DNA from 2 places in the Streptomyces durmitorensis genome. Region 2 is predicted to be linked to the other one. Evidence: riboswitches for the same ligand, from Rfam matches in the RefSeq annotation. Region 2 holds a riboswitch; the other holds the start of a gene.
What was found. A riboswitch is a leader RNA that binds a small molecule or an ion and turns the genes downstream of it on or off. The one in region 2 is predicted to bind glycine.

Region 1: another riboswitch for glycine. It lies ahead of gcvT (glycine cleavage system aminomethyltransferase GcvT); the one in region 2 lies ahead of gcvP (aminomethyl-transferring glycine dehydrogenase).

The regions. Positions count from the first base shown of each region.
Region 1 covers NZ_CP097289.1:3,202,648-3,211,479, reverse strand. The annotation lists gene M4V62_RS14200 (EF-hand domain-containing protein) at 1-114, opposite strand, end outside; gene M4V62_RS14195 (GNAT family N-acetyltransferase) at 196-855, shown strand; gene M4V62_RS14190 (alpha/beta hydrolase) at 1,036-1,182, shown strand; gene M4V62_RS14185 (L-serine ammonia-lyase) at 1,225-2,610, opposite strand; gene glyA (serine hydroxymethyltransferase) at 2,769-4,031, opposite strand; gene gcvH (glycine cleavage system protein GcvH) at 4,062-4,439, opposite strand; gene gcvT (glycine cleavage system aminomethyltransferase GcvT) at 4,498-5,631, opposite strand; glycine riboswitch at 5,667-5,778, opposite strand; glycine riboswitch at 5,779-5,892, opposite strand; gene M4V62_RS14165 (AAA family ATPase) at 6,034-6,720, shown strand; gene M4V62_RS14160 (enhanced serine sensitivity protein SseB) at 6,784-7,593, shown strand; gene M4V62_RS14155 (enhanced serine sensitivity protein SseB C-terminal domain-containing protein) at 7,717-8,490, shown strand.
Region 2 covers NZ_CP097289.1:7,882,277-7,891,108, reverse strand. The annotation lists gene M4V62_RS35305 (glutamate-cysteine ligase family protein) at 1-491, opposite strand, end outside; gene M4V62_RS35300 (hypothetical protein) at 989-1,573, shown strand; gene M4V62_RS35295 (DUF5999 family protein) at 1,916-2,122, shown strand; gene gcvP (aminomethyl-transferring glycine dehydrogenase) at 2,210-5,095, opposite strand; glycine riboswitch at 5,293-5,390, opposite strand; gene M4V62_RS35285 (PRC-barrel domain-containing protein) at 5,535-5,915, shown strand; partial or broken gene M4V62_RS35280 (DNA polymerase IV) at 5,831-7,383, opposite strand; gene M4V62_RS35275 (MerR family transcriptional regulator) at 7,477-8,100, opposite strand; gene M4V62_RS35270 (bifunctional nuclease family protein) at 8,273-8,746, opposite strand; gene ftsR (transcriptional regulator FtsR) at 8,800-8,832, opposite strand, start outside.

The sequences.
Region 1 (8,832 bases), 4.7 Mb from region 2:
GTAGAAGTCCCCCATCTTCGCCATCGCCGACTTCCACTCGGCCGCCGTGATGAAGCCGTCGCCGTCCGCGTCGAACTGGTCGAACGTCTTGCGCGCTTCCTCGATGTCCGCCACCGGATCCACCCCTTCTTGGTGCACTACTGACGAGGGCTAGGGTATCGGCCGTCCGGGGACGCGATCACAAGGAGTACGCCCATGGCCAGCACCCCTGCCACGCTCGGGGCGATCCTCGACGCGGCGGCCCACGGGCGGTTCCCGCCGCCCGACGGCACCACCACCGTCGTGCCGCAGCCCTGCCACCGCGACGCGGGCGTGATCGCCTTCACCGCGCACTCGGTGGTCTTCACGGACGAGGACCCGGCATGGGTGCACGACACCCTCGCCGCGCTCGACTGCGATCCGCTGGCCGCCACGATGAACCCCCTGTTCCTCGCCGCCTTCCTGGCGCGCACGGGACGCGCGACGGACACCACCGACCTCCTGACCGTGGCCGACGCCCTGCCGGGCGGCCCCGAACCGGCCCTCGGCCTGCGCGAGATCGACGACCCGGACCACCCCCGGGTGGTACGGGCCCGCAAGCGCCGCGACGACGTGCGGGTATGGGCCTGCGCGGGCGGCGGCGTCCTCGTGCTCGGGCGCGGGCTCGCCGGGCGCTGGGAGGCAGCGATCGAGGTCGAGGAGGACGTACGGCACCGGGGGCTCGGCCGGGCGCTCGCGCTCGCCGCCCGGCATCTGGTGCCCGGCGGATCCCCGGTGTGGTCGCAGCAGTCCGCGGGCAACGCACGCAGTGTGCGGGCCTTTCAGGCGGCGGGGTACCGGCCGGTGGGCGCGGAGGCGTTGTTCTTCGCGCGGTGAGCACGGTGCTGGGTGCTGGGGGCAGGGGGCACAGGGCGGGGCCGACGGGCCTCGGCCTCTCCATCGCGGCCTGGGCGGCCCACGGCTACGGCACCACGAGCGTGACCGACGAACTCTCCTGCGAGGACTGGCCTCGGCACCACCGGCGACCCGGCCACCCCGTACGAGGAGGCCGAGAGCCTGGCGGACCAGTTCCCCGGCGGGATGCTCCTGACCTACGAGGGCCTGGGCCACACCGCGTACGGCCGCAGCAGCGCCTGCGTCACGGACGCCGTCGACGCCTACCTCACCGACCTGAAGCCGGTCCGCCCCGACGCCACCTGCTAGGAGAGCCCTGTCGCCACCTGCTAGGCGAGCCCTGTCGCAGGCTCAGCACTCGATGATGTTCACCGCGAGCCCGCCCCGCGCCGTCTCCTTGTACTTGACGCTCATGTCGGCCCCGGTCTCCTTCATGGTCTTGATGACCTTGTCGAGGGAGACCTTGTGGCTGCCGTCGCCGCGCATCGCCATCTTCGCCGCGGTCACGGCCTTCACGGCCGCCATGCCGTTGCGCTCGATGCACGGGATCTGGACGAGCCCGCCGACCGGGTCGCAGGTCAGGCCGAGGTTGTGCTCCATGCCGATCTCCGCGGCGTTCTCGACCTGCTCGGGGCTGCCGCCGAGCACCTCGGCGAAGGCGCCCGCCGCCATCGAGCAGGCGGAGCCGACCTCGCCCTGGCAGCCGACCTCGGCGCCGGAGATCGAGGCGTTCTCCTTGAAGAGCATGCCGATCGCGCCGGCCGCGAGCAGGAAGCGGACCACGCCGTCCTCCCGCTCCTCCTGGGAGGACCCGCCGGCCACGAAGTTCATGTAGTAGTGCAGGACCGCCGGGATGATCCCCGCGGCGCCGTTCGTCGGGGCGGTCACGACACGGCCGCCCGCGGCGTTCTCCTCGTTCACCGCCATCGCGTACAGCGTGATCCACTCCATGGCGCGGGCCTGCGGATCGCCCTCGGCGCGCAGCTGGCGCGCGGAGTTGGCCGCGCGGCGGCGGACCTTGAGGCCGCCCGGCAGGATGCCCTCGCGGGACATGCCGCGCGAGACGCACGCCTGCATCACGCGCCAGATGTCGAGCAGGCCCTCGCGGATCTCCGCCTCGGTGCGCCAGGCCTTCTCGTTCTCCAGCATCAGAGCGGAGATGGAAAGGCCGGTCTCGGAGGCCAGGCGCAGGAGCTCGTCACCCGTGCGGAAGGGGTGCTTCAGCACCGTGTCGTCCGGCACGATCGGGTTCTCGCCGGCCACCGCGTCCTCGTCGACCACGAAGCCGCCGCCCACGGAGTAGTACGTCTTCTCCAGGACGAGGGCGCCCTCACGGTCGTACGCGAAGATCGTCATGCCGTTGGCGTGGTACGGCAGGGCCTTGCGGCGGTGCAGGACCAGGTCCTCGTCGAAGTCGAAGTCGATCTCGTGCATGCCGAGGAGGTTGAGGCGGCCCGTGCTCTTGATCTGTTCGATGCGGTCGTCGGCGGACTCGACGTCGACCTCGCGCGGGGACTCGCCCTCCAGGCCGAGAAGGACCGCCTTCGGGGTGCCGTGGCCGTGGCCCGTCGCGCCGAGGGAGCCGTAGAGCTCGGCGCGTATGGCGGTGGTGTGGGCCATCAGGCCCTCGTTCTTGAGGCGGCTCGCGAAGATGCGGGCGGCGCGCATGGGACCGACCGTGTGGGAGCTGGACGGGCCGATGCCGATCGAGAACAGGTCGAAGACCGAGAGGGCCACGAGAAACTCCAATGGTGGTTGGTAGACGCCGTTGTCTGCCGGGGTGGTGCAGAAAACTACGAACGCGGGGCATGAGCCGGGGCACCGCACTCACTGTCTTCACTGTCCAGTGTGCGCGGTGCCCCGAAGATTCGTACGAAGGAAAGCGTACGAAAATGCTACAGGTTGGGGTACAGCGGGTGCTTGGCTGCCAAGGCCGAGACGCGGGCCTTGAGCGACTCCGTGTCGACGTCGCCCGGCTTCAGCGCCTCGGCGATGACGTCGGCGACCTCACGGAAGTCGTCCTCCTGGAAGCCACGGGTCGCGAGCGCGGGCGTACCGATCCGCAGGCCCGAGGTGACCATCGGGGGGCGCGGGTCGTTCGGGACCGCGTTGCGGTTGACCGTGATGCCGACCTCGTGGAGGCGGTCCTCGGCCTGCTGGCCGTCGAGCTCGGAGTTGCGCAGGTCCACCAGGACCAGGTGCACGTCCGTGCCGCCGGACAGGACGTCGACGCCGACGGCCTTCGCGTCGTCCTGCACCAGGCGCTCGGCCAGGATGCGGGCGCCGTCCAGGGTGCGCTGCTGGCGCTCCTTGAACTCCTCGGAGGCCGCGACCTTGAAGGAGACGGCCTTGGCCGCGATCACGTGCTCCAGGGGGCCGCCCTGGAAGCCGGGGAAGACCGCGGAGTTCAGCTTCTTGGCGAACTCCTTGCTGCGGGCCAGGATGACGCCGCCGCGCGGGCCGCCGAGCGTCTTGTGCGTCGTGGAGGTGACCACGTCCGCGTACGGCACCGGGTTCGGGTGCAGCCCTGCGGCGACGAGCCCGGCGAAGTGCGCCATGTCGACCCACAGGTACGCGCCGACCTCGTCGGCGATCCGGCGGAACTCCGCGAAGTCCAGCTGGCGCGGGTAGGCGGACCAGCCCGCGATGATCACCTTCGGGCTGTTCTCCTTGGCCAGGCGCTCGACCTCGGCCATGTCCACCAGACCGGCCTCGTCCACGTGGTACGCGACCACGTTGAACTGCTTGCCGGAGAAGTTCAGGCGCATGCCGTGCGTGAGGTGGCCGCCGTGCGCCAGATCCAGGCCGAGGATCGTGTCGCCGGGCTTGGCGATGGCGAAGAGGGCGGCCTGGTTGGCGGAGGCGCCGGAGTGCGGCTGGACGTTGGCGTACTCGGCGCCGAACAGGTCCTTGATCCGGTCGATCGCGATCTGCTCGGTGACGTCGACGTGCTCGCAGCCGCCGTAGTAGCGGCGGCCGGGGTAGCCCTCGGCGTACTTGTTGGTCAGGACCGTGCCCTGGGCCTCCATGACGGCGACCGGAGCGAAGTTCTCCGAGGCGATCATTTCCAGGGTGGACTGCTGGCGGTGGAGCTCGGCGTCGACGGCGGCGGCGACGTCCGGGTCCAGCTCGTGGAGAGGGGTGTTGAGAAGCGACATCAGGTGGTCCCTAGGGGTCTTTAGGAGGCTTCAGCTGCCGGAAAACTCGGTGTACTCGTCGGCGGAGAGCAGGTCCTGCGGCTCATCCGCGACACGCACCTTGAACAGCCAGCCGCCCTCGAAGGGCGCGGAGTTGACCAGCGACGGGTCCTCCACGACGTCCTGGTTCGACTCGACGACCTCACCGGTCACCGGCGAGTACAGGTCGCTGACGGACTTCGTCGACTCGAGCTCGCCGCAGGTCTCGCCCGCGGTCACCGTCTCGCCGACCTCGGGGAGCTGGGCGAAGACGACGTCACCGAGCGCGTTGGCCGCGTGCTCGGTGATGCCGACGGTGGCCACACCTTCCACGACGGCCGAGAGCCACTCGTGCTCCTTGCTGTAACGCAGCTGCTGGGGGTTGCTCATGACCTGAATTCTCCTGTACGCGGGGGAGTGCTGATGAACGAGGCTGTTGTGCGGGGTGTCACTTCTGGCGCTTGTAGAACGGCAGCGCCACGACCTCGTACGGCTCGTGCGTGCCCCGGATGTCCACGCCCACGCCCTCGGTGCCGGGGGCGGCGTGCGCCGCGTCGACGTACGCGATGGCGATCGGCTTGCCAAGCGTCGGGGACGGGGCGCCGGAGGTGACCTCGCCGATGACCTTGCCGTCCGCCACCACGGAGAAGCCCGCGCGCGGGACGCGGCGGCCCGCGGCGACCAGGCCCACCAGCTTGCGCGGGGGAGCGGTCTCGGCGCGCTCGGCGGCGGCCGCGAGCGCGGCGCGCCCCACGAAGGTGTCGGACTGCGAGGTCTTCTCGAACTTCACGACCCGGCCGAGACCGGCGTCGAAGGGCGTCAGCTCAGCGGTCAGCTCGTGCCCGTACAGCGGCATGCCCGCCTCAAGGCGGAGCGTGTCGCGGCAGGAGAGCCCGGCCGGGACCAGGCCGACGGGCTCGCCGGCCTCCATGAGTGCGCCCCAGAGCTTCTCGGCGTCGCCGGGCGCGACGAAGAGCTCGAAGCCGTCCTCGCCGGTGTAGCCCGTGCGGGCGATCAGCGCGGGGACACCGGCGACCGTGCCGGGCAGGCCCGCGTAGTACTTCAGGCCGTCCAGGTCGGCGTCCGTGAGTGACTTCAGGATGCCGGGGGACTCGGGACCCTGGACGGCGAGCAGGGCGTACGCGTCGCGGTCGTCGCGGACCTCGGCGTCGAAGCCGTCGGCGCGGGCGGTGAGCGCGTCGAGCACGACCTGCGCGTTCGAGGCGTTGGCGACCACCATGTACTCGGGGGCCTCGGCCTCGCCGAGGCGGTAGACGATCAGGTCGTCCAGAATGCCGCCGTCCGCGTCGACGATCATCGTGTAGCGGGCGCGGCCGACACCGATGGAGCCGATGTTGCCGACCAGCGAGAAGTTCAGGAAGTCCACGGCCTCGGGGCCTGTGACCGTGATCTCGCCCATGTGGGAGAGGTCGAAGAGACCGGCCTTGGTGCGGACGGCGATGTGCTCGTCACGCTCGCTGCCGTAGCGCAGCGGCATGTCCCAGCCCGCGAAGTCGGTCATGGTCGCGCCGAGCGCGCGATGCACGGCATCGAGGGCAGTCAGACGGGGGGCGGTACTCATACGTGGAACTCCCAGGGCATGACGGGCGAGGTCGATCCTCCCCATCTGTCATCGGAACCTGAGAGGTTCACCACGACCCGCACGTACAGGGGGTCATGACTTGCACCTTGGGTGGAGCCGCCGGGGCGGCCCGCTTTTCAGATGTGCCTCGCCCGCGCGGTACGGGGCCTGAGAGATTCAAGGGAGGGACTTGCTCCTTCGGCGCCCCGGTGCGTCATAACGTCGTACGACGATGGCCGGGGACTCTCCCGCGCGGATTCAAACGGCCTGTATGGAGTTTGCGGGCACATCATTGCACGCGCCCGCGTCACAGGGCAGTGCCAGTCCAGTAATGCCCTTGTGCCGCATTACCTTCTCTTTACACTTGCCGGGGAAGCTGCGGGAAGCAGGTACGTGACCGCTATGGGGAGGCCGATCACGGTGCGCAGGACGAGTGTCTACGCGACCAACACAGGGGTGGCCCTGCCCAAACAGGCCGCCGCCCCCACCAGGGAGAGCTGCGGCGCCCTGCCGACGGCCGTCGTCCGCGACCTGCGGCAGCGGGCCGGTCACAGCCCGCACCGGCTGACGTTCGGCGACGGCGACCTGATCGTCGTCTCCGGGCTGCCGGGCAGCGGCAAGTCCACGCTGATGCGCAGAGCCGTCACGGGCCCGCGCATCGACTCGCAGGACACCCGCGACCGCTGGGCCCGGCGCATGCCGGGTCTGCTGCCGTACGCGGTGTACCGCCCCCTGGTGCGCCTCGCGCACTACGCGGGGCTGCGCAGGGCCCTGCGCTCCGGCGAGAGCGTCGTGGTGCACGACTGCGGCACCCAGACCTGGGTGCGCCGCTGGCTGGCCCGCGAGGCCGCGCGGCGCGGCACGACGCTGCACCTGCTGCTGCTCGACGTGCCGCCGGACACCGCCATAGAGGGCCAGCTCTCGCGCGGCCGCGGCGTGTCGCGGTACGCCTTCGCGCGCCACCGCAGGACGGTCGGCCGCCTGGTCGGCGCCGCCGAGCGGGGCGATCTGCCGCGCGGCTGCGGCTCGGCGGTGCTGCTCGACCGGACGGCGGCGGGCGTGCTGCGGGGGATCGGCTTCGGCGACTGAGCCGCCCGCCGCCACGTTAGGGTCGTGCCGCAGGCAGAGCGGGACCGAGCAGGGGTTAAAGAGATGGACTTTCCGGCGCAGGCACACGCCCATCCCTACGGAGGATGGCCGGGCAACGAACTCGAAGAGGTGCTGGCGGCATCGCTGGCCACGCCGGGGGCGCCCCCGACCGGTGCCTCCGCGGGGGCCCGCATCGTCGAGGTGCTCGGCCGCAGCCACGTCTGGGTCCCGCTGCCGAACGGCGGAGCCCCGGACAGCGGCACCCTGGACCTGCCCACGCTGGAGATCGAGGGCCAGGCCTACGTCCCCGTCTTCAGCTCCGAGCAGCAGTTCCAGCAGGCCACCGGCGGCCGGATGGGCTGCACCGTGGCGCCCGCCGTGGAGTTCGCGCGCGGCCTGCCCCCGCAGCTGGGCATCGCGGTCAACCCGGACGGCACGGTCGGGGTCCCGCTGCCGCCGCCTGCCGTCGCCGAGCTCTGCCGCGCCGGGCGCACCCCGCTGGACGGGCCCGCGAGCGGCGGCCGCGTACGCCTCTTCGAACCGGACTGGCAGGAGGACCCGGTGGACTTCCTGTCCGCCGCCGCCCGTGAGTTCGAGGCCACCGGGGTCGTCCTGAGCGCACGCCGCTGCCTGGCGAGCGTCGAGGGCGAGGACCCCACGCTGTTCGTCGGCGTCGAACTGACCTCCTGGGAGGGCAACGCGCGCGAGCTGCCGATGGAGGCCGTGGGTCGTGCTCTTGGCCAGGCCCCGGTGGCCTGGCCGGTGAACCTGGTGCTGCTCGACGTGGCCCAGGATCCGGTCGGGGACTGGCTGCGCGAGCGGGTCAGGCCTTTCTTCGGCCGGAGCCCGGGGCACGAGCACGGACCTGTGTAAGGACATGTGCAGGTACGTGTGTGAGGGTGCCGTACGTCAAGTCGGCGTCAGGATCGCCGCTTAAGCTGGTTTCATGACCCGGGGCCACCGGGTCAGCGGGTCATCGCGAAGGGGCGGTTAAGGGTGAGTGCGTCGGGCACGGCTGCGGCCGGGCAGGTCGAGCACATGCTGCGCCAGGTGACACCGGGGCGCTACGACGCCTACGAGGCGCTCCTGCGGGCGCTCGCCGCCGACCAGGTGTGGATGCTGCTCTGGCACGGCCAGGCCGGATCCCCCGACGCGCAGTACGGAAACATGGAGGTCGAGGGCCTCGGGTACGCGCCGTGCGTGACCTCCGCCCAGGAGCTCTCCGCCAGTGGCTGGAACCGCTCGTACGAGGTGGTCAGCGGCCTCGACATCTCCCGCACCCTCTACCCCGACCACTACGGCCTCTGGCTCAACCCGCACGCCCCCGGCGGCGGCGTCGGCATCCCCTGGCTCGACCTGCGGCGCATCGCGTCGGGCCTCGACCTGCTGCCCGCAGGACCGCTGCGGCTCACCGAGCCGGCCATCGAGATCCCCCAGTTCTACGCCCTGCTCACGCAGAACGCGCACCGCACCCCCGCGGTCCGCTCGCTGCGCCGCGCCTGGGTGCAGCCCGCGCTCGGCGCGCCGTACCTGGCCATCGGCCTCGATGTGTACGACACGTCGCCGTCGTCGGTCGACGGGGTGCGCACGATGATGCAGCAGTCGATCGCCGCCGTCCCCGACGGCCTGCCCGTGTCGACCGTCGCGATGTCGGACGCGTACGACCCCGTGGCCATGTGGCTGCGCGCCAACGTCAGGCCCTTCTACGACCGCGAGGCCCAGCCGGCCCCGGCACCCGCGGGCGGATACGGCTACCCCGCGCAGTACTGAAGCGGCCGCGACGCGGCGTTCGGAGGCCCCTGAAGGGGTCTTGAACCGGCCACCGCGGCTCGTATACCTGCCCTGACCGTCACGATGTCCGTTCTGATGGCGGAGGGGCCCTATGGGCTCTCGTGGCACCTTGCGACCCAACTGCCCCGTGTTCGCCCCTCGTTCACGTGCGTCCGGATAACGGAACACCTCGATCAGCATCACGGTTGCGCATCCATTCACCGTCAAGGCTGGTAACAGATCGCGACCCCGATGAAGACTCCCGCACCAGGGGCGCTTCGCCCCTGTGTACGACGGACTGATCACATCGCTACAGCGACAAGTGCGGGCCGGTCACCACCG
Region 2 (8,832 bases):
AAGTCCTCGCCGCGCGCGGCCACGATCTGGTCGTTGAGCAGCGCGTAGCGGTCGACGTCGGAGAGGTTTCCCGAGACCAGGTCGTGGTGCGCGAGCGTCGGCAGAATGCCGATCATCACGATGCCCGCGTTCACCTCGTTCGCTTTGCGGTGGGCATAGGCGAGGCCGGTGCGCAGCTCCTCGGCGAGCCGGTCGAGCACACGTCCGCCCAATCGGTGCGGTGCGATATTGACTTCAAGATTGAACATTCCGAGTTCCGTCTGGAAGTCACGGCTCGCGATGCGTTCCAGTACTTCCGCATTCAGCATTCTCGGCATGCCGTCGGGGCCCGCGAGATTCAGCTCTATCTCCACACCCATCAGGTTCTTGGGCCGGTCGAACCGCTCCTCGTCCAACAGCCTCCGGAGCCCCGCGAGACACTCCCTGAGCTTGGCCCGGTACCGGCTCCGCTCAGCCAGGTCAAACGTTCCTGCTACGACCTTCTCCCCCATCGAAGCGTCCCCTCCTCGGATGGACAGCCAATGATCCGGCCGCTGCGTCTCGGTGGATGATGCCCAGGATGATGCCCTGCAATGTGATCGATAACGCCCCGCACATGCCTCCGGACCAGTACGCTCGACCCACGATCCGTGCGGCACATTCACCAGGCATGAACGGACGTCGGGGAATCCTCGCACCGCACCCTGGTGAAAAACACCGATGAGAATCGGCCGTCCGCTCCCGAGAAGGGTGCCGAGGTCAAACGCCCGGACTCTTCTGGAATCGGGATAAAGCCCGCAAAATGGCGACCGGATATCGCCTTGCAGGCAATATCCGGTGCGGTTAGACGAAACAATGCCTGAACACGTGTCGTATAAACTCCGCGAACGAGGCAGAGAGTTGGCGCTCGCGGTCCCCTGCCCCCGCCCCCTCTGACTTCGGAGCAGACAGCGACGTCCGCACCTGTCCTCGTTCCACCGTGCCTGTCGAATGAGAGAGGCGACCCATCATGCCGCTGCAAGTCCCCCCGGCTCCCGCGCCCGCCCTGCGCAGCGTCCTCGCGGCACTCGGTTCACCCACCGCCGTACGCGAAGCCCGCACCCCGTCCCTGCGCGCCGCGCAGGGACCGACGAGCCCCGAACTCCCGTTGCCCGTCCACGTGCTTGACCGGATCGCCCCGTCGGGCACATCGCCCACCCGGCTCGCCGGGTGGCGCTTCCTGATCCGCTCCGGCGAGCGAGCCGTCGCCGCGGCGGACACGATGCTGACACCTGACGGATGGACCTTCTCCCACTTCTTCGAGGGCCCCTACATCGCGTCCACCGAGCGCGCCCTGCGCCATGCCGAGGCGATGCCGATGCCCTACCAGCCCCGCCTGTTGTCCGTACCCGAGCTCTACATGCTGACACTCTGGCTGCACGGCGACTGCACGGCGGACGGCGCGGGCGGTCATCTCGCGCCCTCCGACATCCTCGTGCCCCTGGCGCCCGCGCCTCCCGGCATCGCGGCACACCGCCCGCACCGCGCCGCGGAGCTCCTCAAGGTCCTCACCCACCGCATGGCCCCGGCACCGCTGCTCGGCTCACCCGCCTGACCCCGCCCTACGTTCACGTGCCCCGCCGCCGTTCCCGGCCGCGGGGCCCGGCGCGTCCTGTGCCCGTACAGATGCACGTACAGATGCACGTACGGATGCCCATACGGACTAGCCCGGTATGACCACCCCGAACCACCCGAAGAGACAGTGCAGTTGGGCTGAACCGTCCGGGCGGGTGATACGTCATTAAGCAGTAAGGAGCGCTGCAGCCAAATCCCTGCGGATTGACTGCCGTAGGGCAACACTGGGACCGGACCGACTAAACGGGGGGCGGCCATGAACACCGCATCGAGCCGCAAGGCAGACGTCACAGCCATCACATCGCAGCGAAAGAACCCTTCCATGTGCCAGCACCAACCACCGTGCCCGACAGCCGACTCCGCCGACCGGGAAGCCGCGCTCCTCATGGCGAGCCACCCGGAGCAGGGCTGGAGCCTGCTGTGCAACGGCGTCCTGCTCTTCGAGGACACCGGTGAGCTGCTGCCGGACGGCCAGATCATCGCTCCGCACAGGCCACTGGGCACGGACGAGATCATGACCGCCGCCTGACGCGGCGACACACGGCACACAGAACAAAGGGGCCGACCCGGAGCAACAACCTCCGGACCGGCCCCCACGCATGTTCGGGACCCGATATCAGTCCTCGTACGCATCCAGCGGCGGGCAGGAGCAGACCAGATTCCGGTCGCCGTACGCCTGGTCGATGCGGCGCACCGGCGGCCAGTACTTGTCCGCGGCCACGACGCCGGCCGGGAAGACCGCCTCCTCGCGGCTGTAGGCGTGCTCCCACTCACCGCCGAGCGCGGCAGCGGTGTGCGGGGCGTTCCGCAGCGGGTTGTCCTCGGCCGGCCACTCGCCGCCGACCTTCTCGATCTCGGCGCGAATGTTGATCATCGCCTCGCAGAACCGGTCGATCTCGACCAGGTCCTCGCTCTCGGTCGGCTCGATCATCAGCGTCCCCGCGACCGGGAACGACATGGTCGGCGCGTGGAAGCCGTAGTCGATGAGCCGCTTGGCGATGTCGTCGACGCTGACACCGGTCGCCTTGCTCAGCGGGCGCAGATCGATGATGCACTCGTGCGCGACGAGCCCGCCGGGACCGGTGTAGAGCACCGGGTAGTGCGGCTCCAGGCGCTTGGCGATGTAGTTCGCGGAGAGCACGGCGACCTGCGTGGCGCGCTTGAGCCCCTCGCCGCCCATGAGGCGTACGTACGCCCAGGAGATCGGCAGGATTCCCGCGGAGCCCCACGGAGCGGCGGAGATCGGACCGACGCCCGTCTCGGGACCCGCGGCGGGCTGCAGCGGGTGGTTGGGCAGGTACGGCGCGAGGTGCTCGCGCACACCGACAGGACCGACGCCGGGGCCACCGCCGCCGTGCGGGATGCAGAAGGTCTTGTGCAGGTTCAGGTGCGAGACGTCGCCGCCGAACTTGCCGGGCTGGGCGAGGCCCACCAGGGCGTTGAGGTTCGCCCCGTCGACGTAGACCTGGCCGCCCGCCTCGTGCACCTGGGCGCAGATGTCGGCGACGTGCTCCTCGAACACGCCGTGCGTGGACGGGTAGGTGATCATGAGCACGGACAGCTCGTCGCGATGCTTCTCGATCTTGGCGCGCAGGTCCTCGACGTCGATCTCGCCGTCGTCGCTGGTCTTCACGACGACGACCTTCATGCCGGCCATCACGGCGCTCGCGGCGTTCGTGCCGTGCGCGGAGGACGGGATGAGGCAGACGGTGCGCTGCTCGTCGCCGTTGGCGCGGTGGTAGCCGCGCACCGCGAGCAGTCCGGCAAGCTCGCCCTGCGAACCCGCGTTGGGCTGCAGCGAGACCTTGTCGTAGCCGGTGACCTCGGCGAGCCGCTCCTCCAGCTCACGGATGAGCGTCAGATAGCCCTGCGCCTGCTGGGCGGGCGCGAAGGGGTGCAGCTGCCCGAACTCGGGCCAGGTGACCGGCTCCATCTCCGTGGTCGCGTTGAGCTTCATCGTGCAGGAGCCCAGCGGGATCATGCCGCGGTCGAGCGCGTAGTCGCGGTCGGCCAGCTTGCGCAGGTAGCGCAGCATGGCGGTCTCGGAGCGGTACTGGTGGAAGACGGGGTGCGTCAGGTACTCGTCGGAGCGCAGCAGGCCGCCGGGGAGCGTGTCCTCGGTCTGCGCGTCGAGCGTCTCGATGTCGGCCTCGACCCCGAACGCGGTCCAGATCGCGGTCAGTTGCTTGCGCGTGGTGGTCTCGTCGCAGGCCAGGGAGACATGGTCGGCGTCGATCTGGTGGATGTTGACGCCGCCCTCGCGGGCCGCGGAGACAAGCTCCTCGGCCTTGCCGGGCACCCGCACGGTCAGGGTGTCGAAGTACGCGCCGTGCACGACCTCGACCCCGCCGGCCTTGAGCCCCGCGGCGAGCACGGTGGCATAGCGGTGGGTGCGCCGCGCGATCGCCTTGAGGCCCTCGGGCCCGTGGTAGACGGCGTACATTCCGGCCATCACGGCGAGCAGCACCTGAGCGGTACAGATGTTGCTGGTGGCCTTCTCGCGGCGGATGTGCTGCTCACGGGTCTGCAGCGCGAGCCGGTAGGCCTTGTTGCCGTCCGCGTCCACGGAGACGCCGACGAGCCGCCCGGGCAGGCTGCGCGCGAACTTCTCGCGCACCGCCATGTAGCCGGCGTGCGGGCCGCCGAAGCCCATCGGGACGCCGAAGCGCTGCGTGGTGCCGACGGCGATGTCGGCACCCAGCTCGCCGGGCGAGGTGAGCAGCGTCAGGGCAAGCAGGTCGGCGGCGACGGAGACGATGGCACCGATCTCGTGCGCCTGCTCGATGAGGGGCTTGATATCACGTACGGCGCCGGAGGCTCCGGGGTACTGGATCAGTACGCCGACGACACCGCGCTCGGCGACCTCGGCCGGGATGCCCTCACTCAGATCGGCGACGACGACCTCGACACCGGTCGGCTCGGCGCGGGTCTGGATGACGGCGACGGTCTGCGGCAGCGTGTCGGCATCGACGAGGAAGACGCCGTTCTTGACCTTGCCCATGCGCCGCGACAGGGCCATGGCCTCGGCGGCGGCGGTCCCCTCGTCGAGCAGCGAGGCACCGGAGGTCGGAAGCCCGGTCAGCTCGGCGACGACGGTCTGGAAGTTGAGGAGCGCCTCGAGCCGTCCCTGGGAGATCTCGGGCTGGTACGGCGTGTAAGCGGTGTACCACGCCGGGTTCTCCATGACGTTCCGCAGGATCACGGGCGGAGTGAAGGTCCCGTAGTAACCGAGCCCGATCATGGAATCAAGCACCTGGTTGCGGTCCGCGAGGGACCGCAGCTCGGCCAGGACCTCGGCCTCGGTACGCGCTCCGGGCAGGTTCAGCGCCTCGGCGTTCTTGATCACATCCGGCACGGCGGCGGCGGTCAGCTCGTCGAGCGAGCCGTATCCGACCTGCGCGAGCATCTTGGCCCGTGCTTCCACATCGGGACCGATGTGCCGCTGCTCGAAGGGAATGCCCTGCTCGAGCTGTGAGAGCGGGATACGAGGGGTGGCGGTCATTGCGGAGGCCTCCTGGTCTGACGCGACCTGCGAGGGGCACCACGGCGCGGGTACCCGGACGGCCTCCCCCTCTGTCATCTCAACCTGAGAGCTTCACCGGCCCGTGCCTCGCGAGAGACGCCGTGCCGGCTTTCACCGTCGGTGAGGAAGGGATTCGAACGTGCCCGCCCGACGCCCGCCCTACTTTCCAGAGTGACCTCGTCCGTGCGGTACAGGGGCCTGAGAGATTCCGGGGAGGAGTTGCTCCTTCGGCGCCCCCGGTGTCTCCACCGGAGAGCTCTCCCGCACGGGGTCAGCAGCCAAGCGCCAGCCTACCAGCGAGGACCGCGGCCGATCCCTCGAGTGGCCGCCTGCCCCGAAGTGCTCTTTCGTAGTGATTACGAACGAACAAGGATGAGTTACGCCCCACTTCGACAAGCCTCGACCAGTTGGAGGGCCCGTGCAGACCGATATCGATCCGCGCAACCTGATCGGCCGCAAGGCGTTCGACCGGAACGGGGCGAAGATCGGCACGATCGACGAGGTCTATCTCGACGACGCCACCGGCGCCCCGGAGTGGGCGGCCATACGCACCGGTCTGTTCAGCAGGGACGCGTTCGTCCCCCTGGAGCCCAGCGAGCTCACGAGCGACGGCACCCTGCGCATCCCCTTCGAGCGCTCCCTGATCAAGGACGCCCCCGATTTCGGCGTGGGCCGCCACCTCTCCCCCGAACAGGAACTCCAGCTCTACCACCACTACGGCCTTGACATCACGCCCCCGCAGTCCCCACCCCCACCGGACCAGGACTTCGGCCACATCGCGGGCCGGGAGACGCCCTGACCTTCACCGGCCGCCCCAGGCGACCGCGGCCGTCGCCGTACCGCCGTCACTGCGGCTCCAACGCCTCAGGCGAGGCCACCAGCGGCAAGGGCTCCGCGGGCTCCAGCTCCGGATCATCCGTACGGAACGTCCGCACCCGCCCCGGAACCGACGACTCCGGCGTCTCGAAACGCACCGTGACCCGCCCCAGGCCGCTGCCCTGCACCCACCCGTGCCCGTACTCGGCATGCCGCACATCGTGCCCGGCGGCCCACCGCCGCTCGGCCGGAGCGACCGGCACCTCCACCGTCTCGCCCACGCCCACGGCTTCCGCCGGAGCCTCCCCGGCCCGCTCCCCCTGCGCCTGCGCCTCGGCCTCCCGCTGCGTCTCCATGGCCTCCTCGGCCTCGGCCTGTGCCTGGGCCTGCGCGAAGAGATCCTCCTGCGTGTAGTCCGCGAGCCCCGTGACGCCCACCCCAAGGAGCCGCACGCCTCCGGTGGTGTCCACGGACTCGAGCAGCCGCGCGGCGGCCTCCCGCACCACTCCAGGGTCGTCCGTCGGCCCTCTCAGCGTCTCGGAGCGCGTCAGCGTCGAGAAGTCGAAGCGCCGCACCTTCAGGACGATGGTCCGCCCCGAGTGCCCTGCCGCCCGCAGCCGCTCCACACAGCGGTCGGCGAGCCGCGCCACCTCGCCCCTGACGCGTACCCGGTCATGGATGTCCACGTCGTACGTGTCCTCGACGCTGACCGACTTGGACTCCCGCTCCGCCACCACGGGCCGCTCGTCCCGCGCCAGCGCCATCGCGTACAGCGCGCTCCCGTGCGACTTCCCGAGGAGCCTGACGAGCTCGTCCTCGCCCGCCTCGGCGATCTCCCCGACCGTCATGATCCCGCCCCGCCGCAGATGGTCCCCGGTGGCAGGACCGACACCGGGCAGGGTCCGGACCGGCATCGGCGCCAGCAGGTCCCGCTCGGTCCCCGGCACTATGAGCCGCAGGCCGTCCGGCTTGGCATCCTCCGAGGCAATCTTCGCGAGCATCTTGCACGCGGCGAGCCCGACCGAGCCCGCGAGCCCCGTCACCGCCTTGATGTCCGCGCGCAACCGCTCGCCCACGGCGAGCGCCGACGCCTGGTCGTCGGCCACACCGCCCGCCTCCAGGTCGACGAAGGCCTCGTCCAGGCTGAGCGGCTCCACCAGCGGCGAAAGGTCCCGCAGCAGCGCCATCACCTGGTCGCTGATGTCGCGGTAGAGCGCGAAGCGCGGCACCAGATAGGCAGCATTGGGCACCAGGCGCCGCGCCTGCCCCATGGGCATCGCCGAGTGCACTCCGAACTTCCGCGCTTCGTACGAGGCCGTGGCCACCACACCCCGCGGTCCGAGCCCGCCCACCACCACGGCTTTCCCGCGCAGACTCGGCTTCGCGGCCTGCTCGGCAGACGCGTAGAAGGCATCCATGTCGAGATGCAGAATCGTGGGCGCGGTTCTCACACCTCTGATGCTGCCCTACGCCACTGACAACGCACCGGGATCGCCACCGACGCACCGAAGGCGTCGGCTCACGCACCAGAGGCGTCGGCTGCCTCACACGGCCCTGTTGCGCCGCCTCGCAAGCTCGTCGGCGGGGTTCTGCCGCACCAGCGTCTCCCCGGTGTCGATCCGCTCCCCGTGCAGCTGCGAGAGCGCCGCTTCCACGTCCCGCCACACGACGCCCACGGCGATCCCGAAGACCCCCTGACCGCCCTGGAGCAGCTCGTGGACCTCGTCGGGCGACGTGCACTCGTAGACCGTCGCGCCGTCGCACATGAGCGTCATACGCTCCAGATCCTGGAAACCGCGGTCGCGCAGATGCTGGACCGTGGTCCGGATGTTCTGCAGGGACACACCCGTGTCGAGGAACCGCTTCACGATCTTCAGGACGACGACGTCCCGGAAGCTGTAGAGCCGCTGGGTCCCCGACCCGCCCGCGGACCGGACACTGGGCTCGACGAGGCCCGTACGGGCCCAGTAGTCGAGCTGTCGGTACGTGATGCCGGCGGCCGCGCACGCGGTCGGCCCCCGGTAACCGATCTGTTCCTGTTCGGACTGTCCGGACGTGGCGTCCCCGCTCCCCTGAACCGCCATCGGCCTCTTCGGAGAGTGACCGGCCGCGCTGCTGGTAAGCGGATACGGACCGCCCATCGCCGTACCGTCGCCGCTGCTTCTCACGCCGACCTCCGTCCTTGACCTGCCTGCACGACGGTAGGCAGTCACCAGGGGCTCGTCAACGATCGCCACACTCGGCACGCCGAGTGATAATCACCCTAAGAGTGGTTTGCCGTATCGCACGACCGGGAAAGGCTGGCCGAATGGTCCGCCGGGACCCTTCGGAAGCGACGGACTACTGGCTGTTGGTACCGAAATCCTCGGGCGAGATCTGGTCGAGGAACTCGCGGAACTTCTCCACCTCGTCCTCCTGCTCGTCCGGGATGGCGATGCCCGCGTCGTCGAGGACACCGTCGCTGCCGTAGATCGGCGTTCCGGTGCGCAGAGCGAGCGCTATGGCGTCGGACGGCCGGGCGCTCACCTCGACTCCGCTGGCGAAGACCAGTTCCGCATAGAAGACCCCTTCTCGGAGGTCCGTGATGCGCACCTCGGTGAGCTCCTGTCCCACCGCCTCCAGCACGTCCTTGAACAGGTCGTGGGTCAGCGGCCGTGCGGGCGCCATCCCCTGCTGTGCGAAGGCGATCGCGGTCGCCTCACCTGGTCCGATCCAGATGGGGAGGTAACGATCGCCTCCCACTTCACGCAGGAGCACGATCGGTTGGTTGGAGGGCATTTCCACCCGGACACCTACGACGTCGAGCTCGTTCACACAGCAACCCTAGGACGTGCCCGGCCGGTTTGGGTAGTCGGGCACCCCCTGAGTCAGGGCAACCGCACTCCGAGCGCACTCTGCAC